Regions from separate parts of the Corynebacterium sp. NPDC104732 genome, predicted to be linked through region 3. Evidence: predicted binding sites of a transcription regulator. Region 3 holds the regulator's gene; each other region holds the start of a gene.
What was found. Region 3 encodes LexA, which represses DNA repair genes until DNA is damaged. Its sites were predicted from a motif close to CGAACANNTGTTCG; they were not measured.

Region 1: a site for LexA is predicted at 5,791-5,804, ahead of ACZ6ZO_RS11630 (DUF222 domain-containing protein). Genes of this name have one in related genera too.
Region 2: a site for LexA is predicted at 3,075-3,088, ahead of ACZ6ZO_RS08615 (HNH endonuclease signature motif containing protein). Genes of this name have one in related genera too.

Annotation. Positions count from the first base shown of each region.
Region 1 is NZ_JBVJNS010000022.1:91-9,992, reverse strand. Features, by position in the region: gene ACZ6ZO_RS11670 (transglycosylase domain-containing protein) at 1-548, opposite strand, end outside; gene ACZ6ZO_RS11665 (DUF5318 family protein) at 573-932, opposite strand; gene ACZ6ZO_RS11660 (inositol-3-phosphate synthase) at 1,084-2,172, shown strand; gene ACZ6ZO_RS11655 (MarR family winged helix-turn-helix transcriptional regulator) at 2,418-2,873, shown strand; gene ACZ6ZO_RS11650 (universal stress protein) at 2,981-3,931, shown strand; gene ACZ6ZO_RS11645 (SDR family oxidoreductase) at 3,928-4,569, shown strand; gene ACZ6ZO_RS11640 (hypothetical protein) at 4,604-5,062, shown strand; gene ACZ6ZO_RS11635 (lipocalin family protein) at 5,067-5,714, opposite strand; gene ACZ6ZO_RS11630 (DUF222 domain-containing protein) at 5,850-7,274, shown strand; gene trhO (oxygen-dependent tRNA uridine(34) hydroxylase TrhO) at 7,259-8,188, opposite strand; gene ACZ6ZO_RS11620 (VanZ family protein) at 8,199-8,714, opposite strand; gene ACZ6ZO_RS11615 (DUF4272 domain-containing protein) at 8,781-9,842, opposite strand.
Region 2 is NZ_JBVJNS010000010.1:48,452-58,353, forward strand. Features, by position in the region: gene ACZ6ZO_RS08600 (DNA polymerase III subunit delta') at 1-685, shown strand, start outside; tRNA gene ACZ6ZO_RS08605 (tRNA-Thr) at 752-827, shown strand; gene ACZ6ZO_RS08610 (NAD-dependent epimerase/dehydratase family protein) at 900-1,832, shown strand; gene ACZ6ZO_RS08615 (HNH endonuclease signature motif containing protein) at 1,817-2,995, opposite strand; gene ACZ6ZO_RS08620 (DsbA family protein) at 3,133-3,954, opposite strand; gene ACZ6ZO_RS08625 (DUF2304 domain-containing protein) at 3,954-4,304, opposite strand; gene ACZ6ZO_RS08630 (glycosyltransferase family 2 protein) at 4,301-4,993, opposite strand; gene ACZ6ZO_RS08635 (glycosyltransferase) at 5,020-5,838, opposite strand; gene ACZ6ZO_RS08640 (polysaccharide biosynthesis protein) at 5,849-7,036, opposite strand; gene ACZ6ZO_RS08645 (M1 family metallopeptidase) at 7,033-8,382, opposite strand; gene ACZ6ZO_RS08650 (prolyl oligopeptidase family serine peptidase) at 8,379-9,902, opposite strand, start outside.
Region 3 is NZ_JBVJNS010000001.1:260,168-270,069, forward strand. Features, by position in the region: gene ACZ6ZO_RS01270 (LysR substrate-binding domain-containing protein) at 1-618, shown strand, start outside; gene hrpA (ATP-dependent RNA helicase HrpA) at 648-4,547, shown strand; gene nrdR (transcriptional regulator NrdR) at 4,554-5,009, opposite strand; gene ACZ6ZO_RS01285 (hypothetical protein) at 5,068-5,394, opposite strand; gene lexA (transcriptional repressor LexA) at 5,715-6,410, shown strand; gene ACZ6ZO_RS01295 (DeoR/GlpR family DNA-binding transcription regulator) at 6,663-7,442, shown strand; gene ACZ6ZO_RS01300 (carbohydrate kinase family protein) at 7,439-8,347, shown strand; gene ptsP (phosphoenolpyruvate--protein phosphotransferase) at 8,344-9,902, opposite strand, start outside.

The DNA of each region.
Region 1 (9,902 bases), on a different contig from region 3:
GCGGCCAGGATCTCGTCCTTCGACCATTCCTTCGTCATCTTCGCGGAATAGATCAGCTCATGGATCTTGCGCTTAATAGAGTGCTCGTTACCCACCACCGTATTCTTGACGTACTGCTGGGTAATGGTCGAGCCACCGCCGGCAGAGGCGTCGCCACGGAGCTGGCCCAGCGCGGCGCGGGCAAAACCGGTCAGGGAGTAACCACGGTTGGTATAAAACTCACGGTCCTCAGCCGCCAGCACAGCATGGATCACTGGCTGTGGAATCTGGTCAATGCCGACGGTGGTGCGGTTACCTTCGGCTGGCACCACACGCGCCAACTCCGACGAGCCGTCCGACGCCAAAATCAGGGAAATCTGCTTGTTAGCAAGCTCCTCTGGTTCTGGAACATCGGCCGCCACGTACATGCTGCCCAAGATGAAGGCCGGAATAGCAATAGCGACGGCGATGATCGCGGCGATCGTGCCCCACAGGCTCTTTTTGCTACGCTTCCGGCGCCGTTTGCCCTTCGTAGTCCGGGTGTTACTGGTCACTGTACTTTTGTCCATTCCTCTATCTATTGAGCGGATCCCTCAGGCTGCAGCTGTTGCGGTCTGCAGCAGATGGTTCCATCGGCAGTCCGGACACACCTCTACAGTGTGTACCGTGAACGGCTTGTGAGTCAGCGCAATCCGTTCGATCTCTGAGAGATCACGTGCAGTACCTGCCATTTTCCCTAAGTGCTCGCCAAATATCCAAAGCACCACGCGAAGATTTTCGCTTTCACACACTGGACACGGCGTTTGTGCAGGTTGGCCGTGGAACTTTGCGGCCGTAACAAGAAGGAAATCTGCGTCACACAACTCTTCTTTCCGCTTTAATCCTGCTCGCCACTGCCTCAGGACCCGCTTCCGGGGAAGCTGATGGCTGACAACTGCACTAAAGACGACCACCGGGACAGTATATTGCGTCTGTCAACACCACTCTAGCGGGCGGTTCTGAATCGATTAACCTCGCTTCTTTATCGATCAAGCCCCTTTCAAGATGCACCAACCACACTAGGTTGGTAGAGGTTACATCCCATTTAGGAAGTGAGAATCTAAGTTGAGCGAATCTAAAGTTCGGGTCGCCATCGTCGGTTGCGGCAACTGCGCAACCTCCCTCGTAGAAGGCGTCCAGTTCTACCGCGACACCCCAGCCTCCGAAACCGTGCCAGGCCTCATGCACGTCCAATTCGGCGACTACCACATCTCCGACGTTGAATTTGTCGCAGCATTCGACGTCGATGCCGACAAGGTAGGCAAGGATCTCTCCACCGCCCTGCGCTCCAGCCAAAACTGCACGATCCAGATCGCCGAGATTCCACACCTCGGCGTCGAAGTGCAGCGTGGCCCAACCCTCGACGGCCTGGGCAAGTACTACCAGGCAACCGTCACCGAGTCCGAGGCAGAAGCCGTCGACGTAGCGCAGGCGCTTCGCGACGCCAAGGTGGACGTAGTCGTGTCCTACCTGCCGGTCGGCTCGGAGCAGGCAGACAAGTTCTACGCGCAAGCCGCTATCGACGCAGGCTGTGCCTTTGTCAACGCACTCCCAGTCTTCATCGCCTCCGACCCGGAGTGGGCTGCCAAGTTTGAGGCTGCTGGCCTGCCAATCGTCGGCGACGACATCAAGTCCCAGGTTGGCGCTACCATCACCCACCGTGTCATGGCCCGTCTGTTCGAGGAGCGCGGCGTGCGCCTAGAGCGCACCATGCAGCTCAACGTGGGCGGCAACATGGACTTCAAGAATATGCTCGAGCGCGAGCGCCTGGAGTCCAAGAAGATCTCCAAGACCCAGGCCGTGACCTCCAATCTGAAATCTTCTCCAATCGCCGGGAAGATCGAAGACCGCAACGTCCACATCGGCCCATCCGACTACGTTGAATGGCTCGACGACCGCAAATGGGCCTACGTCCGTCTGGAGGGCAAGGCCTTCGGCGAGGTGCCACTGAACCTGGAGTACAAGCTGGAGGTGTGGGACTCCCCTAATTCTGCGGGCATCATCATCGACGCCGTCCGCGCCGCCAAGATCGCCCTGGACCGTGGCCTCTCCGGCCCGATCCACCCAGCGTCTTCCTACCTGATGAAGTCCCCTCCTCGTCAGCTCCCTGACGACGAAGCCCGTGCTCAGCTCGAAGACTTCATCAAGGGCTAGCGCTGGTTTGTGGGAATTTCTTTTCATCCCCTAATCCCCGGGAAGCGTTTCCCGGATCTTGGAAGAAATAAGCAGAAATAGCAAATACGAAGCATATTTTTGCTCCGAAACCCGGGAAACGCTTCCCGGGTTTTTTACGCTGAGGGGATCCCCAAACCCATGTCTCAGTGACCAGCTACACCCTTTTTGCGACAAAACATTTTCGAATATGGAAACACTAATGTGTTTTGTGGTTCTATTGATCCATGAGCACAGCTGATTCCTACGAAAATTTTTCGCCAGAGGCGGTTTCGGAGCAACTTCGTCCAGCGATGACGAAGCTTTATGTGACTTATTTCCGACGGGCGGCCCAGTCTTCCCTTACTGGACCTCAACTGACTATCCTCACTCATCTTGCTGAGGTTGAGGCGGAGCGGATCAGTGAGATCGCTAAGAAAGAAGGCATCCGGATGCCGACTGCTTCCAATACGTTGCACCAGTTGGAGCAGCGGGAGTTAGTGGAGCGTGTCCGCGACAAGGCTGATCGGCGTGGTGTGTTGGTGCAGATTACTGAGACGGGTCGTCGGGAGTTGGCGAAGGTGGGTGAGGAGCGTACTCGCTATTTCGCGGAGATGCTGGGCACGTTGGATCCTGAGGAGTTGGAGCAGATAGCGAAGATTGTGCCGCTGATTACCAAGATGTCGAATCTGTACACCAACTGATTTACCTCGGTTTCGGTATGGGCTGTTAGACTCCAAGTAGTTAACCTTGTGTTCATAGTTTTTCGGCACAGGGGCGTCCGTTTTCCGCAACTGTAGAACAACTCTAAATGGCGAAAATTTCCCCCCAGAACTCTTCGGAGATCCGGATTCTTGTCGCTGGTAAGCCTCATCACGGCGACAAATCTAAGGGCAATGCTGCACTTGATTATGCGGCGTGGCTGGCCCGGACTTCCCCTATCCGAATTCAGATTGTGTCCACGTTTGTGCGGCCGTGGCCGTCGACAAGCTTTGCCAAACTTGGTGGCAAGTACAAGAAGTGGCATGCCAAGGAGACTGCGGCGTGTGTGTCGTGGGCGCGGAAGAGTTTGTTGGCGGCGGGGATTCCGGAGGAAAGCTGGAGCGATCCGGTCGCGCTGTTTCTTGATGGGACGTCGGAGACGGCGTTGCTGGCGAAGGCCGCCGCGGATTTTGAAGCGACGATTATCCTCATGAATTCGTCTGATGTGACGGTTAAGGGCCGGTTCCTGGCCGGGTCGACCATGGAAACGCTGTTGCATTCGACACCGAAGCTGGTGGGGCTGATGCCTGACAGCACCAAGCTGTCCAAGCGGGGCGTCACTCGGTTGACCTATGGGTTCATCGACGGCGAGCAGAACGACGATGCGCTGCGTGAGACCGCAGAGCGCGCCGAGGCGTGGGGCATTCCGCTGCGCATCGTTGCCTTTGCCCCGGACATTTTGGATGATTCGGTCCTCCTTGATTCCACGAAGCTCCAAACTGAGATTTCGATCCAGTGGCGCGAGCACCTGTTCGCCGTCCTTGACCGGGCAAAGGACCTGGTCGCCGCGGAGTTCCCTGGCGTGACCGTGGAAACTGAGGTGGGTAGTGGTGGCAATTGGGCCGGTGCTATCGATGCCGTGAAATGGAAGAAGGGGGACCTGCTTTGCCTGTCCAGCTCCCCGATGAATCCCCTGGAGCGGGTGTTTGTGGGCTCCGCGACCAGCCACATTCTGCAGTATTCGCCGGTGCCGTCGATTATTAGGCCGGTGCTGCGATGAAAACTGCTGTGGTCACTGGCGCCAGCGGGGGCGTCGGCCTGGAGGTCACCCGCATGCTGCTTAACGACGGCTGGTCAGTCCACGCCCAGTACCGCACCGCACCCGGCCCCTTGGATGCCCACTGGTGGCAGGCGTCATTCCCCGACACCAGCGGCGCACCATCGTTGGATTCTCTGGACGCGCTGATTCATTGCGCAGGTGTGTGTTCATTGGGATCAGTGTCTAATCCTGACATGGCCGAATGGTCCGATACAGTTGCTGTGAACGTCCTGGCCCCCGTGGAGCTGACCGCCCACTACCTGCCACTATTGCGGGCTGCTCGTGGTGATGTGGTGTACCTGAATTCCGGTGCTGGGTTGCGCGCTAATCCGGGGTGGGGCTCCTACGCGGCCTCGAAGTTTGCGGCGCGCGCCTGGTGTGATGCGTTGCGGCTAGAAGAACCCGACATTCGGGTAACTAGCGTTTACCCGGGTAGGATTGACACTCCAATGCAGGAGGCGGTGGTCGCGGCAGAAGGTGGGGAGTACTGTCCTGCAGCGTATCTATCGGCAAGTACTGTTGCGGCAGCTGTGCTGCACGCACTAAACACCCCCGAAGACGGTCACCAGCATGAGGTTATTTTGCGTCCCCGGGGCTAAAGTGAATACCTAGCACATTGTGGGAGGAGCACAAATGACCGAGGACAACGGATACCGCATTGACCCGGAACTCGATCGCGTCCCGGAAGGTAAACGCCATCGCGTCACTGAGCTCGATCTCATGGCAAGCCCGGAGCTACGCCGTTCCCGGGCGCGCCTATCTATCAAGCAGGCAATTTGGTACACCATCTTCGCCTGCGTTGGATCCATCGTGATCGCCCTCATCATCATCGGGTTCTCAAAAGCCCAGGGCGGGCCGATGTGCTTCGAAGGGTCCCGGACTCTGATCTGTTCACGCCGCTACGAAATCCTCTTCCCCACCGTGACCGGCGGGTTTTCCATGCTCACCGTGATCGGCGCGATGGTGATCCTGTACCGGAAGTGGAAGCGCTACGAACTGTGGCAACCGTGGTTCGGCGTGATCTGGTTCCTCATCCCGTGGGCGATGACCATCATGACGGGGTTCGGCACGATGGCCATCGTCGGGCAATAGCCAGCTACTTTAAGCACAGCGGTGTAGCATCCGCTCCCCCACCCGCCATAGGGACGGAGAGGAAAACACATTCGTTCCATCCCGCTGTTCGGATGGCGCTCTTTACCTGGCCCCACTGCTCTGCACTCAGATTGGGCGTGCGCGACAGCACGAAGCCAGAGAGGCGATTCGGGCTACCAACGACTGCGAGGGAGTAGTCCTCAGCTAGCCAAGTCACCCGATAGTTCGCGGGACCATTAGGATCCTGGAATGGAACACCAGGGAAATTGACCCGCAGGGAGGACTCCGACAGTGGCGTTGCTACCCCCTCAATGTCGGAGCGGGAGCCGAGAAGTGTGCCACAAGAGTTATGGACTGCTACGGTGCCGTCGTCAAGCAGGCGGTACTCGGCAGTGGTGTTGTTAGCACATTGCAGGGTGTACGGCTGCGGAATGGCGGCTACCTGGTACCAGGTACCCATGTAGCGCTCCAGGTCGACGGGGCGCCCGAGTTCTGGGAGTTCACCAGGAATGACGGACGACCCTACTGGAACGACCTGGGAGGATCCGCCGGCGAGGCGTCCCCCGTCGAAGATGTCGGCTGCGGCAGCAGTTGGGAGGCTGAGCGCCCCAACGAGTGCACAGGTAGCGAGGCTAGAAAGTAAAGAGCGCATATAGATCCCTTCGGTTGTTAGTGTAACTATTTGATCATATCTGAGTAGATCCCCCTCCACTATAGTTATTTTTATTAGCACGTGTGTTCGATTTCATTTTCCAAGCTGTCTTCCGCATGTTTTACAATTCGAACCATGAACACATTAGAGCGCGCACAGGGGCTGCTAGCTGGCATATTATCCAGCCAGCACGAGCTGCTGCATGCTCTTGGCCAACCGGGATTCAGTGCGGAACAAACCAGGGAATTATTAGCTAGTGTGCGCGAAGTTGACCGACTAGCGGATCTACTAACAACTCGATTGCTGTCAGAGTTGCAGCACTCCCAAGGCTTCGAACCGAACTCGCGCGCGAGCTTCAACAAGCTGATGCACGAAGGCAGGTTTAGCAGAAAGCAGCTTAAGGATCTTTCCCGACTGTCAACTGAATTGTTTGACTCCCCGCCTTCGGTCGGACACACCGACGGTATCCCTGCCCGGTTGCCTCACACCGCAGCAGGCATGGCCAAAGCAGCATTTGGCGCGGAATCTGCCACGGTAATCTCGAAGACACTGGATGCGATCCCCAAGGGCACTCCCCCGGACACTGTTGCGTGGGTAGAGGAAGTCATGGCGAGCATGGCTCACCAGTTGGCCCCAGACGATCTCGTTCGGGCCGGGCAGAAGATCCTGCAAGGGCTCAACGCCGATAGCGAACCCAGCGACGAGGAACGTCAGCACAAGCGCAGCGTGAAGCTCTCCGCCCAGGACAGTGAGCTGATGGGCAAGCTTGCCGGCACCGTCACCCCGGAACTTCACGCTTTGTTATCGCGGTTATTTGCTGACTACGCGGGCCCAGGCGACCTCCTACCGGAGGTCGAGAAGGAAAACGACAGCCGTACCCAGGACCAGCGCAACCACGACGCACTGGTGAAAGCACTGAAATACGCGCTTAGCGGGCCTATGCGCCCGACGCGCGGCTGCTCCACCGTGGTTGCCACAATGACAATTGAGCAGCTGGCGACGGCCGCTGGAGTGGTACCGACGGACGTCGGCACGCTGCTGTCCGTGCAGGATTTGATCCGCCTCGGCGCGGACAAAAACGCTTTCCTGGCGATCTTGGATCCAGACACCGGCAACCTAATCGAGCTGGGTAAAACCAGCCGGGCCGCTAATCTTTACGCCTACCTCGGCCTAGTGGCCTCCCAAGGCGGCGATATGACGCCGGGGTCCTCGCTGCCCGCGGCGCTGTGCGAAATTCACCATCTGCTGGCCTGGCGCTTCAGCGGCCGCTCGACAGCGGGAAACATGAGCCTGATCGGCCACAACACACACCGAAACGTGGATGATGCGCAAGAAAATCCGAAAAAATGGTGGACACTATGCTCGGAGACCGGGCAAATGCTGTGGATCCCACCTGAAAGCATCGACCCGAAACGAAGACCCCAGGCCAATTTCAACCCCATGACCTGGTTTAACCCAGGGCAGATGATACGTTTCGGGCTACATGATTCAAGGCCGGTTCCCCCATTCCAGCGACCCAGATCCGTCACCTGCCCGCGCTGCAACTACCCGGCGGCGTGAGCCTGCTTCCGCACCACCTCGGCACACTCATCCCTGCCGCAGGTGCGCTTCGCCGGATCCGCTGCACACGAAGGACACATCAGGGTCTGGGTGCGGCACTCCAAGTTGCCACAGTTCTCGAACTTGTTCGTTGGGGTACCGCAGTGCACACAGTGCCCAAGCTGCACAAATCCCGGGTCCTCGGTGCCCATGCCGAACTCTGTGTGCATCCGCTTGTCAAAAACATATAGCGAGCCTTCCCACAGCCCATCATTGCCATACTTTTCGCCATAGCGGACAATGCCACCGTCGATCTGGTAGACCTCTTTGAAACCGCGGTTCTTCATAAGCGCCGACAGGATTTCGCAGCGAATACCACCGGTGCAATAGGAAATGACTGGCTTGTCCTTCATCCAGTCATACTTGCCGGATTCCAGCTCCCTAATGAAGTCATGCGTGGTGTTAACATCCGGCACCACGGCGTTCTTGAACTTACCGATCTGCGCCTCCATGGCGTTGCGGCCATCGAAGAACACGACTTCGTCGCCACGTTCTTCCACCAGCTTGTTCACCTGCGCTGGCTTGAGGTGCACGCCACCACCGACGACACCGTTTTCATCCACCTTGAGTTCCCCCGGCGCGCCGAACGCCACAATCTCATCGCGGACCTTGACGGACAGACGTGGGAAGTCCTCCGCGCCGCCCTCGGACCACTTGAATTCCATCTTGCCGAAGTACTCTTTGCACTTCTTTACGTACTCTTTACAGGCAGCCATGTCGCCACCGACGGTGCCGTTGATGCCGTGCTCGGAAATCAGGATGCGCCCGCGCAGGCCGAGGCGTTCGCAGAGTTCGCGCTGCCACATCATCACGGCCTTGGGATCGGACAGGGGAAGGAACTTGTAATACAGGAGGATCTTGCTGATGCGCTGCATGTATTCGAGTTTAGTGGTAGGCCGCGGAAAACCCTAAAGCTTCCACCATCGCCTCCTCGGACCCTAAACGTGGCCCTAGCAGGTACAACACGTAAATGAATGTGGCGAACGCAATAGTGCACCAGCGCCAGAACCTATCCCACGGCAGCCATTTCGCCACCACGGCGCCGACCAAAGCGCCGAAAGTATTGAGGATCAAATCATCCGTATCCGAAATGCCAAGCGCAAAGACAAATTGCAGGACCTCAATCGTAAGCGATATCCCCAGGCCAAGGGCGACCGTGCGACGGACGTCGCGAAGCAGCTGGTAGGCGATCAACCCCAGTGGCACAAACAGCACCACGTTGCCTACCACGTTAAATAATGGGCCGAACCAGCTACTGGGGGCGATGAGGTCATTGAAGGGGACTAGTTGGATTTCACGCAGGTGGTGCGCTTCCTTTCGCCACAGGTGACCAATCACAAAGTATCCCTTAAGCAGGGTCAACAAGACGATGACTGGGAAATAATAGAGGAGAGTTTTCAATGGTTACTCCCGAAACGTAACCCCCGGGTGAGAAGGAGAACGAAATTGAGCATACGTGCACAATACCTAGGTGTGTGTCGGAGTTTCATCCCACTCCACACCCGGGTCAGTGAGCCAGGCCAGAGCTTTGTGCCATTCCATGAGGATTTCGTCCGTGTGTTCATCAACGTAATGCGGATCCTCGGGGCGTAGCGTCTCATCCACCGCGACCCACCGAAGCGAGCGCACATACTCATAGAAATCACAGATCTGTCGACTATCCGGCAGCGTAGTGAAATTCCTGATGAACTCCGTGGAGCCCCATTCAGCGGCAACGCCAACAACATCGCTGCTTGACACGCCTGCGAGGTCATCCGCATGGGCTGGAGCACGACCAGTCAAGTGGTCCGGAAGCGACACTGCACCGAGCAGGTGCATGAGCGGCTGCGCTGCCTTATCACACCAGCTGAGCTGCGTCGCTTCTTCCATGATTTCCGTGCTGCGATCCCCGAGAGTAACCGCCTCCACAAACGCGCGTTCCCGCGGGGAGAAAGCGGCGAATGCATCGGGCATCCGTTGGTTAATAGGTGCGATGATGTTCTCGTTGTGGTGCCACGCCACCGCGATTTCTGAAACAACGATCAGTGCGCAGGCACGGCAGGCAACGTCCCGCGCGTCGCGCAGCTGTATTTCGTGTTCGCTACGAACCGGTGGCAGATCATCCAGCACGTTGATGCCGAGCACCCCGAGTTCGGCGCGGATGCGGCTGGCGCGCATGCGGGCGTCTGGATGGTAAGGGACAGAGTATTGGTTAGCAGGGTCCAGCAGGTCCTCACCGTCGATATTGTGCAGCTTATGCTCATCCAGGAAGATTGCGTTGGCGTCCTCGGCCCATTTCTCATCAGGCAGCTGCGCGAACTCGTAAACCACTTGTGTTGCGCGCGCATGCTCAAAGGTGGCAAACAAACCTGCATTCATTTGTCTGCCCGCGCGCTGCAATCCTTTTGTGGTGACCAGGTGTTTGACCTGTTCGATCGGGCCGATAAAGGACTGGAATTTGGTGATGTCGGCGATGTCCTGGAAGGTTGTCGCCGTTGACCACGTCCCCGGGATGATATCGCGGACGGTGGCCAGCGCAGTGATTGTCATACTTCAACAGCCTATTGCAGGGTTCGCCCTTGTGCGCTCGGGACAGGTAAGTAAACGTTA
Region 2 (9,902 bases), on a different contig from region 3:
CTGCCGGCACGTGTATGTTCCCACTCCAGCGCTGGAGGACGTCACCCGGATTCTGCTGGCTGAGGGGGGTGTTTCCGAGGATGCGGCCCGGCTCGCTGCCGCCGCGACATCCGGACACATCGGCCGGGCGCGGCACCTTGCGCACTCGGAAGCGGCTCAAAAGCGCCGGGCTCAAGTCCTGCACCTGGCCGAACTGATCTACCACAAAGAAGCCGCATTTCAGGAGGTAGGCGATTTGGTGAAAGCGGTAGAGGCCGAAGTGAAGGCAGACCTTGCGCCCAAAGAAGAGGCGGAAATAGAAAAGGTCCGTAATTCCTTCGGCGCCGGGGTAAAAGGCAAGGGGGCGAGCCGGCTGACTAAAGGCATGGAGACCGAGGTCAAGGCGTTGGAGGCCGTCCACAAGAACCGCCGGAAGCGCGCCGAACGTGACGCCTACGACCTCGCCCTCATTGATCTTGCCGGGCTCTACCGGGATGCGCTCGTCCGCGACGCCGGCATCCAGCTCACCCATCCGGACTTTGATGGGCTGTCCAGCGACCTCGCCTCCCGTAATGATGCGGCAGCTCTTACAGACTGCCTCGACGCCATCAACGCCTGCCGGGAATCGTTTGGGCACAACGTGCGCCCAGTGGTGGCGCTCTCCGGGCTCGTAGGCCGGCTCCGGAAGGCCTGTAAAGTGCAATGACCAGCGGTTTTCATTCTTTATTCCGCGTGCGCTAAACTAGTCCCTCGATGCTTATTGTGCATCGGCGCCGCCTTAGCTCAGTCGGTAGAGCATTTCACTCGTAATGAAAAGGTCGCGAGTTCGATTCTCGCAGGCGGCTCCAATTAGACAGCAGGTCACCAGTGATGGTGGCCTGCTGTTGTTTGTTCGCTGGCAAAAGCACTAGGGTGAAACCATGCGTGCATTAGTTACCGGCGGTGCCGGCTTCATTGGTTCTCATTTGACGGATCTTCTGATTGAGAAGGGCCACGATGTTGTTGTGGTCGATAACCTATCCCGTGGCAATGTGAGGAACCTGGAGGCTGCGCAGGCCACCGGCAAATGCCTGTTTGTTGAGGCGGACATCCTGGAACTGGACTTTGACAAGTTCTTGGGCGAGCATCGCCCGGAAGTGATTTTCCACCTGGCTGCGCAGATTGATGTGCGGGAATCGGTGAAGGATCCGGTGCACGACGCCACTACCAATATCATTTCCACGATCCGCATTGCGGAAGCCGCTCGGAGGAACAGCGTCCGCAAGATCGTGTTCACCTCTTCCGGTGGTTCGATTTATGGCACGCCGGAGACGTTCCCGGTGGACGAGTCGTTCCCGATTGATCCGCATTCGCCTTATGCGGCGTCGAAAAGCGCTGGCGAAATCTACCTGAACACGTTCCGTCACCTGTATGGGCTGGAGTGCGCGCATATTGCTCCGGCGAATGTGTACGGTCCGCGGCAGGATCCGCACGGCGAGGCCGGTGTGGTGGCGATTTTCTCGCAGCGGCTACTGGCGGGCGAGCCGACCAAGGTGTTCGGTGACGGTGGCAACACCCGCGACTACGTCTACGTTGGTGACGTGGTGCGGGCGTTCTACCTGGCTGCGGGTTCCAAGGGGGGCGGCATGCGGTTCAATATCGGAACCTCTGTGGAGACGAGCGACCGGGAGCTGCACACGCTGGTGGCGCAGGCTGCGGGCGCGCCGGATGACCCGGAGTTTGCCCCGGCACGGCTTGGCGACGTCCCTCGTTCCGCCCTCGCTTATTCCCGCGCGCGTGAGGTGCTCGGATGGGAGCCTGAAGTGTCCATTGAAGAGGGCGTTCGCCGTACGGTGGACTACTTCAGGGGATAGCGCCGCCTGAGTTTCCTGCCCGCTGCTTTCTTTGCTGCGGGGGAATTATTTTCTGCCTCACCCGCGTGGTCTGCAAAGCGACACCCGCGGTGGTCTTTTCGCATGTGGGGCCCGGATCTGTCGTCCCGGTTCCTGCGGTGGTGCTTGCGACACATCAGGGCGATGTTGTCCAGCGCAGTTTCCTGGCACTGGGACCACGGGATGACATGGTGGCCGTCGCAGCGCCCGGCGACCTCGTCGCAGCCGGGGTACTGGCAGACGAGTTGCTCCGCTAAAAGGGCGACCCGCTGGGCGAAGGTGACGCTTCTGTTGCCGGTGACCAGCTGAACAACCGCGCCGTGATGGTTGTGTACGGCGATATAGTCAGTGATGTTATCGTTACCGAGCGCCAGGATTTCCAGCAGGTTGAGCTCGAAATGGGTGTTGGTGGGGAACCGGTTGGCCAGGTCGAGTTCGTCATCTTCCGTGATGGAGACAACGAGGCTGGCGTGCCCGGTGTTGTTGACACGGTTGCTGCTAGCCCAGCGGACGACTTCCGCGAAAGCGTCATGTTGGCGTTGCCGCACGGTGCGGAGGTCGCCGTCGGCTCTTGGGGTGGTGCTGAAAGCTTGGTTCATGAGTGCTTCCAGGAGGGCACCGGTTTCCGGCGTGGTGTATCCGGAGAACTTGGCGCCACCATGTTCATCGGGCTTGCCGAGTGTGAACCGGCGTTGCACGCGCGCCTGGAGGGGATCTTTGGCCAGGCGCTGGTTTTCCTGCACAACCTGGTCGCGGGTAAAGCGCCAGGTTTGCTCAGGTGACGTGGGGCGGTTGTAGCCCTGAACTTCTGTGGAAGCTGCGTCGTAGATTTCATCTCGCCGGTTCGACGCTGGCGACAGGCTGGTGAGGGCGCGCAAGATTTCGTCTTGGTGGTCGGCGTCGACGCCGTCGTCCCACCGCGAATCGGCACGCCGGAGGAGCGTCTTAGCATGCCGTGGATGAACCCCGGCCCTGCCGAGGCCTTCTAGATCGAGATGGCTGGCGAGCGAGGTCTCCAAACGGGCGACGGCCTCTCGGATTTGCACCAAATCAGCGACAGCCCACTCGACTTCGAAAGGGTTAGTGACGTCAATGACGTGTCCTTCGCCCCGAATTATTGTTAATGCTGCTTGCAGTTCTTGCATGGTTCACCCCCTGTGACCTGCTCATTTAATTTACTGACTACAGCATAACAACCGAGGAGGACACGCCAACTCAAAATGTAGCACACATGTTCGAAAAAGGGTGTAGTTCTGCCTTCCAACGCAGTTATCGGAAAGCGCTACTTAACCGTGGCAGCCAGCTGCTCATTCAGGGCAGATTCAAACACTTCCCACGGCTGGGCGCCAGAGACAAACTTAGTGCCGATCAAAAACGCTGGGGTGCCAGAAATACCGATCCCGCCGCCGTACTTCTTGGCCTGCTCGATGGCCTGGTCATACTTGTCCGAAGTGGCGTCTGCCTTGAATTTGTCCATATCAGGAACGCCGGCAGCCTGGGCAAAGCGCTCAAAGTCGGCCTGACCGAAACCAGGGTGCCCGTTTTGCTTCGCAGACTCGGCGAATAACGCAGACTTGAATTCGTGGAACTTGTTCTGCTCGGCAGCGGCGCGCCCAGCCCGGGCAGCAGCGTCGGCATCCGGCCCGTTGATAGGCAGGTCATTCCACTCGATGCGGACGAGGCCCTTCTCCACGTAATCAGTGAGGATGCGCCCCTCGGTTTGGGTGGAGTAGCGAGCGCAGAATGGGCACTCAAAATCGGAAAACTCGGAGATCACTACAGGGGCGTCGAGGGCACCGATAGCGAAAGGATCCTCCGGGTTGCGGCGGTGGATCTTTTCAATGTCTGCTTGGGACTTGATCTCCCCGCTGGGGCCTTGGATCAGCGCGTTATAGGTGCCGTCGGCAAGCGGCTTGGCGGTGCGGTCACCGGTGCCGGCCTGCACCTTCGCCAGTTTCGCGTTGATGGCCGTGGCGGATGAGGGGTTTTCGGCGATGAACTGGGATGTCGCGGAGCGTTCGCCCAAGATGAAGCCACCGAGGCCAAACACCGAACCCAAAAGCACACCAATAACAACAAGCAGGGCAACACGCGTGCGGGACATTAGCTCAGTTCTTCTTCCGGCTTCACAGCATTCTTCAGCGCGATGGCGCGGGCAAGGCGCGCGTAGCGCAGCTCCTGCTCACGAAAGCGCACGTAGGAGGACAAGGTGGTGAACATGAATGCCACGACCAGGGCGTAGAGCAGCAGATCGGTGCCACGGGAAACGCCCACCCAGTTGGCCACCACGGTCAGATCATCGGGGCGGAGAACAGCCCAGATACAAGCCAAGATGAACAACAAAAAGCCCAGCTTCACGCCAGCCTTCGCACGTGCTTTACGACGGTTGCCCAGGAAATAGAGCACCAAAAACGCAGTCGCTAGCAGCAGCAGAATCTGAATCACAATGGTCATGGCAACTTCCTCGCAAGCAAACCGTCGGCGAGGATATTCACGCCGTTGATCAGGGACTGGCCCTTGGACATGGAGTACTCGGTGTACAGGATATCTACCGGCTCCTCGGCCACCCGCCACTTCTTTTCGTCCATGGTGGAGACGAACTCGGAGGCGTGGCTCATGCCGTTCATGCGCAGGTTCAGCTCATTAGCGACCCTTTTGTTGAAGGCTCGCAGGCCATTGTGGGCGTCGGTAAGCCCGAGGCGACGGGTGCGCGGCGAGAGGAACACGACGGTCTTGAGCACCACCCGCTTAATCCACGGCACCTGGTCATCCTCGGCGCGCGGGCGGCCGAACCGGGTTCCCACGACAATGTCGATCGGTTCAGTACGTAGCCGGTTCAGCATCTTCACCACGTCCTTCACCTGGTGCTGGCCGTCGGCATCGAAGGTGACAAAATACTCGGCGCCCGGCTGCATCCGCGCATACTCCACGCCAGTCTGGATCGCCGCACCCTGGCCGAGGTTCACGGGGTGGTTCACCAAGTGAGCACCTGCGGCGTGAATACGCGCGGCGGAGTCGTCGGCGGAACCGTCGTTGACGGCCACGATGTTAGGAAAGGTCTTGCGCGCGTTTTCGATGACGTCCTGAATCACAGAGCCCTCGTTGTAGCACGGAATAACCAGCCAAGTGTCAGTATTATCCATGATGGCTAGTAGCCTAACGCATCGCACTAGTCGCGGTGGAACAACCTGCCGTACGCTGCCCGTAAAGCTTGCGCGGGCAAGAGCCGATAGGCCGTGCGCGCCACCAGGTTAAACCACGAACGCGGCCGGGAAATCAGGCCATAGGACACCAAATTGCGCTGCATGTGACGCTCCGCCGCGAACATACCCTTGCCCGTGCGGCGCTCAAACACGTCGGCGCTGGAACGGAAATACGTCAGCGGTTGCTGCAGGTTATGGAGCTGCGCACCGCTGGCGAGCAGGCGAGCATACAGGTCGTAGTCCTCCATGTGGTGCACGTCGCGATAGCCACCCGCTGCCTTAGCGACGGCCGTCCGCATCATCACACTCGGATTATTGATAGGGGAATTAATCAGCGCATATTTTGCCAGTTCATCATGGGTTTCTGGCAAAGTGCGCACTCCGACAACGTTGGTGATGTCATCGTGGAACTCTGCCAGCGCGGTGCCCAACACGTCAATATCTGGGTGCGCGGCGAAAAACGCAAGTTGCTGCGCGAAGCGCTCCGGGTATGCGACATCGTCGGCGTCGAGACGCGCGATGAAATCGGTGTCAATGGTGCTGAGCCCTGCTTGAGACGCAGGCCCCGCCCCCTGGTTACGCGCCAACACGATCGTGCGGGCACCGTCATAGGAGGTGAGGAAGGCGTCGATAAGCGCCTGCAAATCGTCACCGATCGGCCCATCCTGTACGATCACCACCTCGTCCGCCGGGTGGGTTTGTAGCGTCAAGGAGTCGAGGGCTTCCCGCAGCTCGGCGGGCTTAATGCGGTGATAGACGGTGACAAGAACGGAGAGCGTCGGCATACCACGTATCCTAGTCGCGAACCAGCGCGGACACATGGACTAAAGCGCCCACGGCCGGGCCCAGCAACAGTGCCGTGCACACGTTCGTGGCCAGCGTAAAAGGGAGCAACAACATGGCAAAAGCCACCACGGTGGCCACGACCCACCCCAGCACGTAGCTGCGGTAACGCTCGATAGCGAGGGTCGCAGTACCGGTGATCATGAGCGCGCCAGTGCAGGCACTCGCCAGGGTGAGGATGGCTAGCACCACCCCCGGGACCGCGTAGTCCGGCCCCCACAGCGTTTCCATGATCCACGGACCAATCAGCCAAGCTAGGGCGCCACCGCTGACCCCAAGCGCAAACACTGCCGCTACGGGCTTCGCTAAGGCCTGCAGCACGTGCGCGCGACCCGCCACAAAGTTCACGATCAACGCTGACTGGAAGCGCTGCAGCGGCACCAAAATCGGGGCGCGCGTCAGCGTCACCGCGTACATGACTGCTGCCATCGTCACCCCAGCCACCGGGGTAGGATCCTGGGTCGCCTTAATGAACGTGGGAAAACCCGTAATGAGCAGCGCAGTTGCCCCGGTCGCCATCATGGCCGACAGCGTATTTCGGCGGAAGACCACTGGCGCACAGTCCGTCTGAGCGCGCACCGCATCCTTGGCCAGCGGGAAGATTATCAGCCAGCTCAGTGCGCCGATCACCGTGATGACCAGGAACATCGGAAGTCCCCAGCCTGCCCACCACGCGAGCAACACCAAGCCTAGGCGAATCCCAGAATCCAGGGTGAGCAGCGCCGCCAAAAGTGGCCACTTCTCAGTGCCACTGAGCAGACCGGACATCAACGCCTGGAAGACGTATGACATCAAGCCGAAGGCCAACAGTGCCACCGCCACGCCGGATGTCGTAGACAGCAGCATGAGCCAGAGCGGTGAAGAGATGATGGCGATGAAGCCTAGGACACTCGCGATCCCCGCTGCGGTACGCCACGGGTTAGCAACAACTAGCGGTAGTTGATCGTGTGAACGCGCACTGGAGACGGACCTGGTGGTTTCTTGCATGAGGCCGTCGATGAGCCCAGTGATGGCGAAGAATAGCCCCCAGAAGGCCATGAACTCTTCTACCTCGACGCGTGGCATGGCGTGCGGGGCGATGAAAATGATGGCGAAGCCGGACAGCGCTGCGAACACTGTCGCTAGGGACAGTGATTTCATCGGGCGCTCGGCTCCGGGAACACCGGCAGCTGCACCTCATGCAGCCAGGACTCCCACAGCTGTGTCACGGCATGCGGGTCCTCGGCAGCATTCAACACTTCTCCGCGCAGGTCGTGCGGTTCCACGACACCGTGACGGCCGAATTCGACGTAGCGGTGCAGCATTGCGAAGAACTGATCGTCGCCAAGCAGCGTGCGGAGGGAGTGGACCACCAACGCGCCGCGCTTGTACACGCGGTCATCAAACATATCCCGCGGGCCGGGATTAGCGAGTAGAAGATCCTGAGGCTTCGCCACCAAGCCACGGTAGTGTTCCCGTGCCGCCTCGGCGGCTGGCCGGCCAGCGGAATGCTCGAACCACAGCCATTCGGCGTAGCAGGCAAAGCCCTCGTTGAGCCAAATGTCATTCCACTGGGCTAGGCCCATCGAGTTGCCAAACCACTGATGAGACAGCTCGTGCGCGATGAGGCGCTCCCAGCGGGCTTCCCGCGCATGATTGGCGCCGAAAATAGACAACCCGGCCGCTTCCAGCGGGATCTCGAGGTTGTCTTCGGTCACGACTACCGTGTAGCTGCTAAAGGGATATTCGCCGAATAGCTGCACGTAAAGGGCCAACATGTCCGCCTGGCGCGCAAAGCTTTTCTGGAATGCCGGAATGAGTTTCGCCGGCACGTAGCCGATAATGGGGACCGGATCGTTGCTCAGCTCCAGGCGTTGGTACTCGCCGACCATCACCGTGGCCAGATATGTTGCCATCGGCTGCTCGATGTGCCAGTGGAACGTGGTGCGCGACCCAGATCGGCTTTGACCTCGAAGGATGCCGTTGCACACCGCCGTGAACGGGTTATCGACGCTCACGTGAAAGTCATACGTCGCCTTCTCATCCGGGGTGTCATCGCAGGGGAACCACGTACGCGCGCCACAGGGTTGGGACGCGACGAGGGAGCCGGAGGACAGCTCCTCCCAGCCGATTTCTCCCCACGCTGTTCGGACGGGGTGGGGGTTGCCGGCGTATTTGATCGTCAGCACGAAGCTCGTGTCGGCGGGGACCTCTTCCGCGAAGGCAATCCGGAGCTTGTCTGAGGATTGTTTGAACCTTGCGAGTCGCACGCCCTGCGCCGTCACCTTGGACACTCGCATGGAATCCACCAGGTCAAGAGTCATGCCCTGGATCGGTTCGTAATTCTCCACATCGATCGTGGCCACCGCGTTCAGCCGGTTCGGCAGTACCCGGTAATCGAGGGTGAGGTCGTAGTGGCTGATGTGGAACCCGAGGTTGAAGTCGACCCCCGTGTAGTCGTCTCGGGTACCGGGGATCGGGGTGTTGCGCAGGCGGTGAGTGGTCATCGGTTACTTAGGGTACTCCACAGCCAGGAGTAGATGAGCGCTTCCATGAATGCAGTTTGCTCGTTGTCGGCCGCCCCGGCGTGGCCACCCTCGATGTTTTCGTAGTAATCGACGCGCTGACCTGCGTCTTCGAGTTGCTGGGTGAACAGGCGGGCGTGGGAGGGGTGGACGCGGTCATCGCGCGTGGAGGTGGTCACGAGGCAAGGCGGGTAAGCACGCTGCTTATCGACGCCCTCCAGCGGTGACCACTTCACGATGGCTTCCCGCTCAGTTGGATCATCCGGGTTGCCGTATTCCGCCATCCAGGAGGCGCCGGCGCTCATGGTGTGGTAGCTCAACATGTCTGTTAGAGGCACTTGACTAACCACGGCCCCCATCCGGTCGGGATACTGCACGAGTGCGCCAGCGGTGAGCAGCCCGCCGTTAGATCCGCCCCTGATACCGAGCAGCTGTGGGGTAGTGTAACCACGTTCCACGAGGTCAGCGAGGACAGCCTCGTGGTCCTCCCATACCTTGTGCCGGTTCGTTTTCACCACCTGGGAGTGCCACTCCGGACCAAACTCTCCGCCACCACGCAGATTTGCTTCCACGAACAGGCCTGACCGCGCGAGCCAACCGATGCCTCGCGTCACCGAATAGCTGGGGCGCAGTGAGACCTCGAAACCGCCGTAGGCGTGGACCAACGTTGGCTGTGGCTGATCGGTAAACACACCCGTGATGAAGTAGGGGATGCGGGTGCCATCGGTGGAGGTAGCCCAGTGCTGGCGGGTTTCCATCCCGGTGGCGTCGAAAAGCGCAGGCGCGGTCTTTACTTCGGTCAGCTCCCCACCGATATGCCCAAAATGCAGGGTGGTGGGCTGGGCGAAGCTAGTAGTGGTGATCCATATCTCGTCATCGCGCAGTGGGCTGGTTCCGGCGACCGAGGAGGTTCCCAGGCCATCGACGAGCGTGTGCTGCTCGTCCCACTGGCCGAGCGGGATGGTGATGATGCGGCTGGCCACATTGCTGAGCAGGCTGAGCACTGCGTAGTTCTTGGTGAACGTCAGCCCCTGCAGGGAGGTTTCTGCGGTAGGAGTAAAAACCGGCGTGAAGTCACGGTCCCCGGCGAGGAAGTCCTCAAAGAGCTTCACTCCCAGACCACCGGCCGGGATCCCGGCGAAATCCGTGCGGGGTGCAATGAACATCCATTCGCGGAAGGTGGAGAAACCGCAGTCTTCGGGGATGTCAATGAGTTGGAGTCCATCCCGGTCCAGGTAGGTGCGGGAACGGTAGAAATCGAGGGAACGGGTGACGAAGGTTCGCTCGAAGCCGGGCATCGAGTCGTGCCAGCCACCCACTGCCACATCGCTGCGACTACCTGAGAAAAACAGTTCCGCATCGGCCAAGTCCTCGCCACGCTTCCACAGGTACACGTGGGCGGGGTACCCAGATTCGGTGAGGGAATCTTCTCCCATGTCAGTGCCGATGAGCAAGGTGTCCTGATCTAGCCAACTGACGTCGGTTTTTGCTTCTGGAACGGT
Region 3 (9,902 bases):
ATCCCCACGGTTGCCCCATACATCCTCCCGAACTTCCTTCGGCTCATGAAGGAGCAGTTCACCGATCTTGAGCCCCGCATCGTTGAGGCTCAAACCGAGCAGCTCGTCGCCCAGCTCCGCGACGGCCACCTGGACGTCATCCTGTTCGCCATCCCATCCGGCAAGCAAGGGTTGGTTGAGGTGCCGCTCTACACCGAAAAGTTCGTCATCGCGCTACAGGAAGGCCACCCGCTCGCTGGCCGCACTGATCTCGACCTGAACGCATTGAAAGAGCTCAACCTGCTGCTCCTTGACGACGGCCACTGCCTCCGCGACCAAGTTGTGGACCTGTGCCGATTGGCTGACGTTCACCCCACCACCACTCGGTCTGCCGTGGCACAGGCCTCCAGCCTGGCCACCGTCATGCAGTGCGTGGCCGGTGGCATGGGCGCCACACTCATCCCAGAATCCGCGGTGGAGTGGGAAGCTCACCGTCCGGGGATCGCGATCGCAGAATTTTCCCCTAAGGTGCAGGCCGAACGCACGATTGGCCTTGCGTTCCGTTCTTCTTCGCACCGTGCGGAGGAGTTCAAGGAATTCGGCAGCGTGATTGCCAAGGCCTTCGAAGCAGCGCGCTAGTCACCTAGTACTACACTGGTGGGTTAGCTATGAATACCCCACAGTCCCCCACCAAGCGAGAGCTGTACAAGCGCCTCAGTGAGGTCTCTCTCACCGCCGAAGCAGCTTTCCGACGCCGCTTAGCCAAAGCTAAGTCGCCACGCGCTTTCACAGCCATTGCCCGCGATATCGATGAGGCTCAGATTGCGGTGGCAATGCGTCGTGAAGCTGTGCCCACTATCACCTACCCAGAGCAGCTTCCCGTTAGCGCACGTCGCGACGACATTATCTCAGCGATCCGCGACCACCAAGTGGTGATCATCGCTGGTGAAACCGGGTCTGGCAAAACCACGCAGATCCCGAAGATGTGTCTGGAACTCGGTCGCGGCACGCGGGGACTCATTGGGCATACTCAACCCCGCAGGCTCGCCGCGCGCACGGTTGCGGAACGCATCGCCGAGGAACTGGATCAAAAGATCGGCGAGAGCGTTGGCTACGCCATCCGCTTTGATGATCGTGTCTCCGACACCACTTCCGTCAAGTTGATGACAGACGGCATTCTGCTTGCCGAAATGCAGCGCGACCGCCTACTTCGCGCTTATGACACCATCATTATCGATGAGGCGCACGAACGCTCCCTGAACATCGACTTCCTGCTGGGATACCTTAAGGCGCTGCTTCCAAAGCGTCCGGACCTCAAGGTCATCATCACCTCCGCGACGATCGACCCGGAGCGCTTCGCGGAACACTTCACCGAAGCCGATGGCTCCCCTGCTCCCATCATCGAGGTGTCCGGGCGCACCTATCCGGTAGAAATTCGCTATCGGCCGCTGGAAGTCGTGCATGGTGATCGCGTCACGGACATCGACCCCATTGACGGCGTCATCATGGCGCTGGAAGAACTGATGAGCGAAGGCGACGGCGACATCCTCTGTTTCTTCTCCGGCGAACGCGACATCAGGGACGCCATGGAGGCCCTCGACAAGCGTCGCTTCTCCGGGGTCGAGGTCATGCCCCTGTTTGGCCGGCTTTCTAACGAGGAACAGCATCGGGTGTTTGCCCCGCATTCCCGACGACGCATTGTCTTAGCCACCAACATCGCAGAGACCTCGCTGACCGTGCCCGGGATCCACTACGTGGTGGACACGGGCCTGGCCCGCATCTCCCGCTACTCCACCCGGACCAAGGTGCAACGTCTGCCGATCGAGCCCATCTCGCAGGCCAGCGCCAATCAGCGCTCTGGCCGATGTGGCCGTGTCGCTGACGGCATCGCCATTCGGTTGTACTCCGAGGAGGACTTTCTCTCACGGCCGGAGTTCACCGATCCGGAAATTTTGCGTACCAACCTCGCCAGCGTCATCCTGCACATGGCGTCGTTACGCCTGGGCGATATTTCCGAATTCCCCTTTATCCAGCCGCCGGACCCGAAAGCGATCCGTGATGGCCTGCTGCTACTCCACGAATTGGGCGCGATGTCCCAACAAGAGAAGAATGCAGCGCCGGTGTTGACTGATATCGGACGCAAGCTCGCCCGCATTCCCGTCGATCCGCGGTTAGCACGAATGCTGGTGGAGGCGGATCGCAATGGCTGCTTGGACAAGGCGCTGATCATCGTCGCAGCCCTCACCATCCAGGACGTGCGCGAACGCCCTCTCGAACACCAGGCACAAGCTGACCAACTGCACGCCCGCTTTAAAGACACCACCAGCGATTTCCTTAGCTACCTCAAGCTCTGGGACTATCTTTCGGAGCAATCCCGAGACTTATCTGGTAACGCCTTCCGCAAACTGGTTCGCAAGGAATACCTGCACTACCTACGTATCCGGGAATGGCAGGATCTCGTCCGGCAACTCCGCGGGATCACGAAGGATCTCGGCTGGGCAACAGAGACCACACCTATCAACAGTGATGCTCTCCACCAGTCCCTTCTTGCTGGTTTGCTCTCCCACATTGGACAACGGGAAGGTGACTCCAAGGAATTCATGGGTGCCCGCGGCGCTAGGTTCATGGTGTTCCCGGGCTCAGCCCTGGCAAAGAAGCCACCCCAGTTCGTCATGGCTGCGGAGCTGGTGGATACGTCGCGGCTGTGGGCCCGCGACGTGGCAGCGATTGACCCTGCGTGGGTAGAAAAACTCGCCGGTGATCTGCTCCGCCATCAGTATTCGGAACCCCATTGGTCAACGAAGCGTGGCGCTGCCATGGTGTATCAAAAGTCCACGTTGTTCGGGGTGACGATTGTCGTCGATAAGCTTGTGCCCTATCACCGCGTGGACCCGGTGGCCGCGCGAGAGATGTTCATCCGCAACGCGCTCATCGAAGGCCAGTGGAACACCCACCACACGTTCTTCCACCACAATGCACAACAGCTCGCAGAGGCCGCGCGGCTGGAGGAAAAGGCACGCCGTCGCGACCTAGTCGTAGATGAGAACACCTTGTTTGATTTCTACGACAAGAAACTGCCGGAACGCATAACGACGGCCCGTCACTTTGATTCCTGGTGGAAAAGCGAGCGCCAGCGCAACCCCGAACTTCTCAACTTTGATCCAGCGAAACTGCTCAGCGCAGAGGCCGACACTATCGCCGAGGAGCAATTCCCGGACGTTTGGCGCCAGGGCTCACTCGAGTACGAGCTCAAGTACCACTTCGAGCCGGGGCACAAATTCGATGGCGTCACAGTCCATATTCCTATCCCGCTACTCGCAGGCATCACCGATGAAGGCTTCGATTGGCTGGTGCCCGGGCTTCGCCACGAACTGGTCACGGAATTAATCCGCAGTCTGCCTAAACCACTGCGCCGAACCGTTATCCCCGCGCCGGATTTCGCGGCGCGGGCCCTTCCGGAGCTCAAGCCTCACTTTGGGGATCTGCTGCAGCAACTCGCCACGGTCTTGCGAGGATTTGGGGCGGCAGGAATTGATCCGAGCGATTTCGCATTAGACAAACTCCAACCGCACCTGCGTATCACCTACGCTGCGATTGACCGACGCGGGAAGATCGTCGACTCCGACAAATCTTTGGCGGCGCTCAAGAGCCGTAGTACGGAGAAAGTTAAGGCCTCCGTCAACAAGGCGGTACGACGTGGAAAGCAAGTGAGCGACACCGCGTTGACGTGGGATAACGACGCTCTTGGGAGCCTCCCTACAGAGGTAGTGACTAAGGTCGATGGTCAGGACATTGTGGCCTACCCTGCCTTAGTGGTGAGCTCGGATGGCGTTGCCGTGCATGCGCTACCAACCCAGGCGGAAGCCGACGCTGCGATGCTCACCGCCACCCTTGCTTTACTGCTCAAGGAGATTCCGACGCCAGGCAAGAACATGCTCAATGGTCTGCCACTGAAACAACGCGTGGGAGTAGAGCACTATCCGCACGGGAAAATGACCGGCCTGTTGGAGGACGCAAAGGTTGCGGCGGTGCGCGATCTGCTGCTGGCCCACGGCGGCCCCGTTCGTTCACCGGAGGCTTTTGCTGACCTGGTAACGAAGATCAAGCCGGACGTGCCCGGAAAAGTCCGTGCGACAGTGGTCACGCTGGCACCGGCGCTGGTGGATTATTTGGCGGTAAAAGATGAGCTAGACCAGTGGACTGGCGAGGCTATCGACGACATGCGAGAGCAGCTAGCGTTCTTGCTGCCGCAGCACGCCATTAGCATTCATGGGATGGACCATCTGCGTCACTTGCCCCGGTATCTGCGAGCGATGCTTATTCGTCTGGATGCGATGGACAGGGATCCCGACCGGGATGCGGATCTGCAGGATGAAGTCACTGCCTGCCAGGACTTGCTGAAGCAGAAGCTCCGTAGTTTGCCTCGAGGCAGGGAAAAGACTGCTGCAGTCAAGGATATTAATTGGCAGCTGCAGGAGTTGCGGGTTAGCTTGTTCGCTCAGCAACTGGGAACCGCGCATTCGGTGTCGGTGCGCCGGATCGAGAAGGCGATCGCTAAGTTACGGTAGCGGGAGCTAAGCGTTTCGGGCTCGACGACGCATGAGACGAATTTCGGACTCAAAATCGTCTGCGCTTTCGAAGGACTTATACACCGAGGCGAAGCGCAGGTAGGCCACCTCGTCCAGTTCTCGGAGCGGTTCCAAGATGGCTAGGCCAATGTCGTTAGCGTTGATTTGACTGCTGCCGTGGCTGCGTACCGACTCTTCTACTTCTTGAGCTAGTCGCTTAAGGGCATCGTCGGACACGTCGCGTCCCTGGCATGCTCGTCTCACACCAGTGATGACTTTTTCACGACTAAACGGTTCCGTCACACCGTTTCGCTTAACAACCAAGAGCACCGCCTTTTCTACGGTGGTGAACCGGCCCTCGCATTGAGAGCATTCTCTTCTACGCCGAATTGCGGCGCCGCCATCGATGACGCGGGAATCAATCACGCGGGATGTCGTGTGATGGCAAAAAGGACAGTACATAGGATCAGGTACGCTCCGGGCAATAGTCGTGGCGGGAACGTTTCTGATTCTAGTGCCCTTACTTCACATTCATGGAAGCGAAGTGCGTGGTGCCCGTGGCTGGCGTTACTACGTCATCAGCCGGATCTACCGCCAGCATTCCAATCACAGCGGTGAGCCCTAAGACCGCGCCCATTGCTAGCTGCCCAAGAGCAAACCGACGCGGGGAAGCGCTGCGCCGAGTGCTAGTCACTCCCTGTGGCGGTAGCACGCGCCCTTGAACAACGCGAGTATGGCTCGCTGTAAACCGGGAATCTCCCCCATTCCAGGTTGCCGCAGGAGGTACTACCGCGTGAGACGCGAAGCTGTTGTGAGCGTAAGAGCGTGGAGTGCTGACGGTGGTCATCGGGTCTACCTTCCTTTCTTAGTGGACTGGTTGTGCACTCTAGGAGATCGTGCCGACACGGCAGCCCTCCCTCGAAGCATTTTCATAGCCCACATGTTCGAAATTCGTTGCTATGTTCGATTTGTAGCACGATCATTTTCGAATGTCTAGCGTTGGCCCACATTTTCGAAAGAAATTTTTCTCAACACTCGAAAATTAATATGACACCACGTGTTTTAGCTGGTACTGTGTTTGGCAACAACACAGCCACTACCATTATTCGAAAACACCAACGTCCGTTCCTAAGTTAATTTTCGAACAAGCACCATAAGGGACTTACCATGTCACCAGCTAAGAAAAATTCGCCACAGCCGAAGCTCACCGAACGCCAGCGACGAATCCTAGAAGTTATCCGCGATGCCGTGGTACTTCGGGGCTACCCTCCGAGCATTCGCGAGATTGGCGACGCCGTAGATCTGCAGTCCACCTCCTCTGTGGCATATCAGCTACGCCAGCTTGAGGAAAAAGGCTTCTTGCGCCGAGACCCCAACAAGCCACGCGCGGTAGATGTCCGCCACCTACCGGAGGTCACTAAGTCAAAGGCCGGTCCAAAGCCTGGGCGAAAGAAGCAAGTGGAAACCCCGGCCCCTTCGGAGGCGGTAGCTACCAACTTCATCCCGGTTGTGGGCAGCATTGCCGCCGGCAATCCCATTCTTGCCGAGCAGAACATCGAGGAGTACTACCCGCTGCCCGCCGACATTGTTGGCGACGGCGAGCTGTTTATGCTGCAAGTGGTCGGCGAATCCATGCGAGATGCAGGCATCCTCAACGGAGACTGGGTTGTTGTCCGTTCCCAACCAGTTGCAGAGGAGGGTGAATTTGTTGCAGCCATGATCGACGGCGAGGCAACGGTCAAAGAGTTCCACTCAGACTCCACTGGTGTCTGGCTCCTTCCCCACAACGATGCCTTCTCCCCAATCCCTGCCGAGCATGCGGAAATCATGGGAAAGGTGGTCTCCGTCCTGCGCAAGTTGTAGCTAGGGGCCTGCTATGGGGTAACCACAACCAGGCATTGTTTCCATTACAAAACTTTCCTCTTCCCAAATCGGGGGTAGTTTCGGTAGCTTTTGCGACACATTTTGTTTGCTTTGCCCGATCGGACACCAACTTTGTGGGATACTGGACTGGATTTATTCAGATACTCTGCAACAACAGTGACTCCAGTTATAACCGAATGCTGGGGTCACGTTTTAGTGTGGTACACCGCTGCTTTATCCCTAGGAGTATGAATGTACGCAGAAGAACGCCGCCGCCAGATTGCGTCCCTCACCGCTATTGAAGGCCGCGTCAATGTCACCGACCTGGCGCAACGTTTCGATGTCACCGCCGAGACGGTACGACGCGACCTCGCCGTACTCGCTCACGAAGGAATCATCCACCGCGTCCACGGTGGTGCAGTAGCCACCCAAAGCTTCCTCACCACCGAGTTCACCCTTGACACGCGTTCAAAGTCCGCCTCTGGCGCCAAAAGCGCTATTGCTCGAGGGGCGCTGGAGTTCCTTCCAGATCGGCACGGTGGTATTTTCCTCGATGCTGGCACAACGGTCGCGGCATTGGCAGATATGTTGGCTGAAGATCCACAGGCGCACCACTGGTCCATCGTTACCAACTGCCTGTCTATCGCACTGAGCTTGGCTAACGCCGGACTAGACGAGGTACAGCTGCTGGGAGGCACGGTCCGCGCTATCACCCAGGCGGTAGTCGGCGATACCGCACTACGCACCTTGGCCCTGATGCGTGCGGAAGTCGCGTTCATCGGCACCAATGCTCTCACCCTGGACCACGGTCTGTCCACCGCCGATTCCCAGGAGGCCGCGGTGAAGCGCGCCATGATCACCAATGCTCAGAAGGTGGTCGTGCTGTGTGACTCCACCAAGCTCGGCAATGACTACCTGGTGAGCTTCGCCGGGATCGACGACATCGACGTGGTAGTCACTGATGCGGACGCCCCAGAATCCATCGTCGAAGCCCTGCGCGAACGCGAGATCCAGGTAGTTATCGCATCATGATCCTTAACGTCGCAACCACGCCCGAGCTGTTCCGCACCTCACGGCTGTCCGAGGAACTGTCCTGGGAGCACACCAACGCCCTGTCCGAAGTAGCCGTGGTACCAGCAGGCGGCGGGGTCAATGTGGCCCAAATGCTCTACTGCGCAGGCCAGGATACCCGCGTGCTGGTCCCAGCTCCCGAGGTCAGTCAATTCATCCGCATGCTCTCGCTGCAGGGGCTTCCCTACGAGATTGTTGACGTCCCCGGCCCTATCCCCGTGCGATACCTCATCGATTCGCCCGCCGGTCGCCAGCTGCAGTTTGTTGACCCTCCCATGGAACTGAAAGTGTCGGAACTGGCGATCCTGCGGGATATGTGCGTAGCGGCGGCAGAAACCGCCGAATGGGTCGTCCTCGCCGGTATGCTTCCTGACATCGCTCATGCCTCCTGGTACGTCGATGTCATGCGCGCACTTCGCCTCTACCACCCTGGTGTGAAGATCGCGGTCTCCACGTCCGGTCAACCCCTCGGCGCGGTGCTACGCCAGGTGTACACCACCAAACCAGATGTGCTCGTCATTGACACCGCAGAGTTCGACAGCACCGAGCAGCGCGACACAGCGATAAGCACGCTTACCGACGCAGCAGTCCCCCACATCTTGGTGTGCCACAGCAGAACCCATTTTGAGCTGTTTTCCGGCGCAGCTGGCGCAAGTTACTCCGCTGAGTTCGTCGGTGATCCAGGCAAACAGTGGTTGCCCTGGCAGGATGCTGCCCTCGCGGGACTGCTCCTAGCGGACGTGGCAGCTGATCCTCAAGCTGCGCTGATCTCGGCGCTTGCGTATGCCAACGCCCCGATCGGCGATCCGGCCCGTGCCGTTCCGACTCCAGATGTTCTGCAGCCGGAACTGGCTCAGGTTCGTTAGGACTGGGCGTCGAAAAGCGCCTGCACGGCGGCCCGGGCTTCCTGAGCCCCGGAAGCGCTCATCGCAGCGTCGGCCGCTGCCAGGCAGAAATTAATGTCCACCTCAGCCAAGTGCGCACCCACTGCGGCCACGGAGTTCGACGCCGCAGACAACGAAGACACGCCCAGGCCAGTCAACACGATGGCCAGGTTTGGATCTGCTGCGGCTTCGCCACACACGCCGACTGGAGTTTGCGTGGTCTTGGCTACTTCACAGGTGTGCTGGATCAGACGCAGCACTGCAGGCTGCCATGGATCCGTGAGGTAAGCCAGCTCTGGGGAGAGTCGGTCGGCAGCCATCGTGTACTGGGTGAGGTCGTTGGTGCCGATAGACACAAAGTCGAGGTGAGGCAGCAGGTGGTCCGCCATGAGTGCCGCGGCTGGCACCTCGATCATGGCACCAGCGGTGAGTCCGCGTTCGCGACACAAGCCTGCGAACCACTGGGCCTCGTACGCCGTTGCCACCATCGGGGCCATCACCCAAGTTGGGACGTCTGGTCCGCGACCTGCTTGCTTGGATGCCAGTGCAATAGCGTCGAGCTGACGGGTGAGTAACTCTTCGTTTTGTCGAGCAATGCGCAGACCACGCACACCCAAGGCAGGATTGTCCTCGTGCGCGAGCGAGGCGAATGGGACGGGTTTATCCGAGCCGGCGTCCAGGGTACGCACCACCACTTTGGAGTCCGGGAAGGCTTCAAATACCTTTTGGTACACCTCAGCTTGGTTTTCCACCGAAGGTTCTGACGTTGCGGACAGGAAGCACAATTCCGTGCGGAACAAACCAATGCCTTCCGCCTGGGTTTCCGCTGCTTTCTTTGCCGCGTTACCGTCCTGCACATTGGCGAGGAGTTGCACGCGGTGGCCGTCCTTGGTTTGGGAAGGCCCGCGCCAGCTCTTGATCTTCTCTGCCTTGGCGCGCGAGTCTGCCACCAGCCGACCAGCTTGCTCTGGGTCTACCCCGGTGGTTACGGTGCCGGCGCCACCGTCGACGAGGACTGCGGTGCCTTCGCTGATGGTCTCAAGTTGTGAGCCAGCTGCTACGATGCACGGCACGCCGAGCTGTCGCGCGATGATCGCAGTATGGCTGGTGGGCCCACCAAGGCGGGTGACGAGCGCCGTGAAGATGGAAGTATCCAGGACTGCGGTGTCGGCGGGAGAGAGATCGTCGGCGAGCAGAACAACTTCACGGTCGGCCTGTGGCAGCCCTGGTTCCGGTTCGCCTCGCAGTTCAGCGATAACGCGGTCACGAATATCGCGCAGGTCAGTGACGCGTTCCGCCATGAGTCCGCCAGCCTTTTCGAACATGGCGATGAAGCTGCCCGTAGCTTCGACCACAGCGAATTCTGCGGTATGGCCGGCATTGGTAGCCTTGCGTACTGCCTTGCGCCAACCACGGTCGCGCACCATTCCTGCGGTGGCTTTGAGCACCTCCGCAGCATTGCCCGTGACAGCGGCTGACCGCTCTTCCAGCCGGACTGCAACGGCATCGGCGGCGACGGTAAAGCGCTCTAATTCTT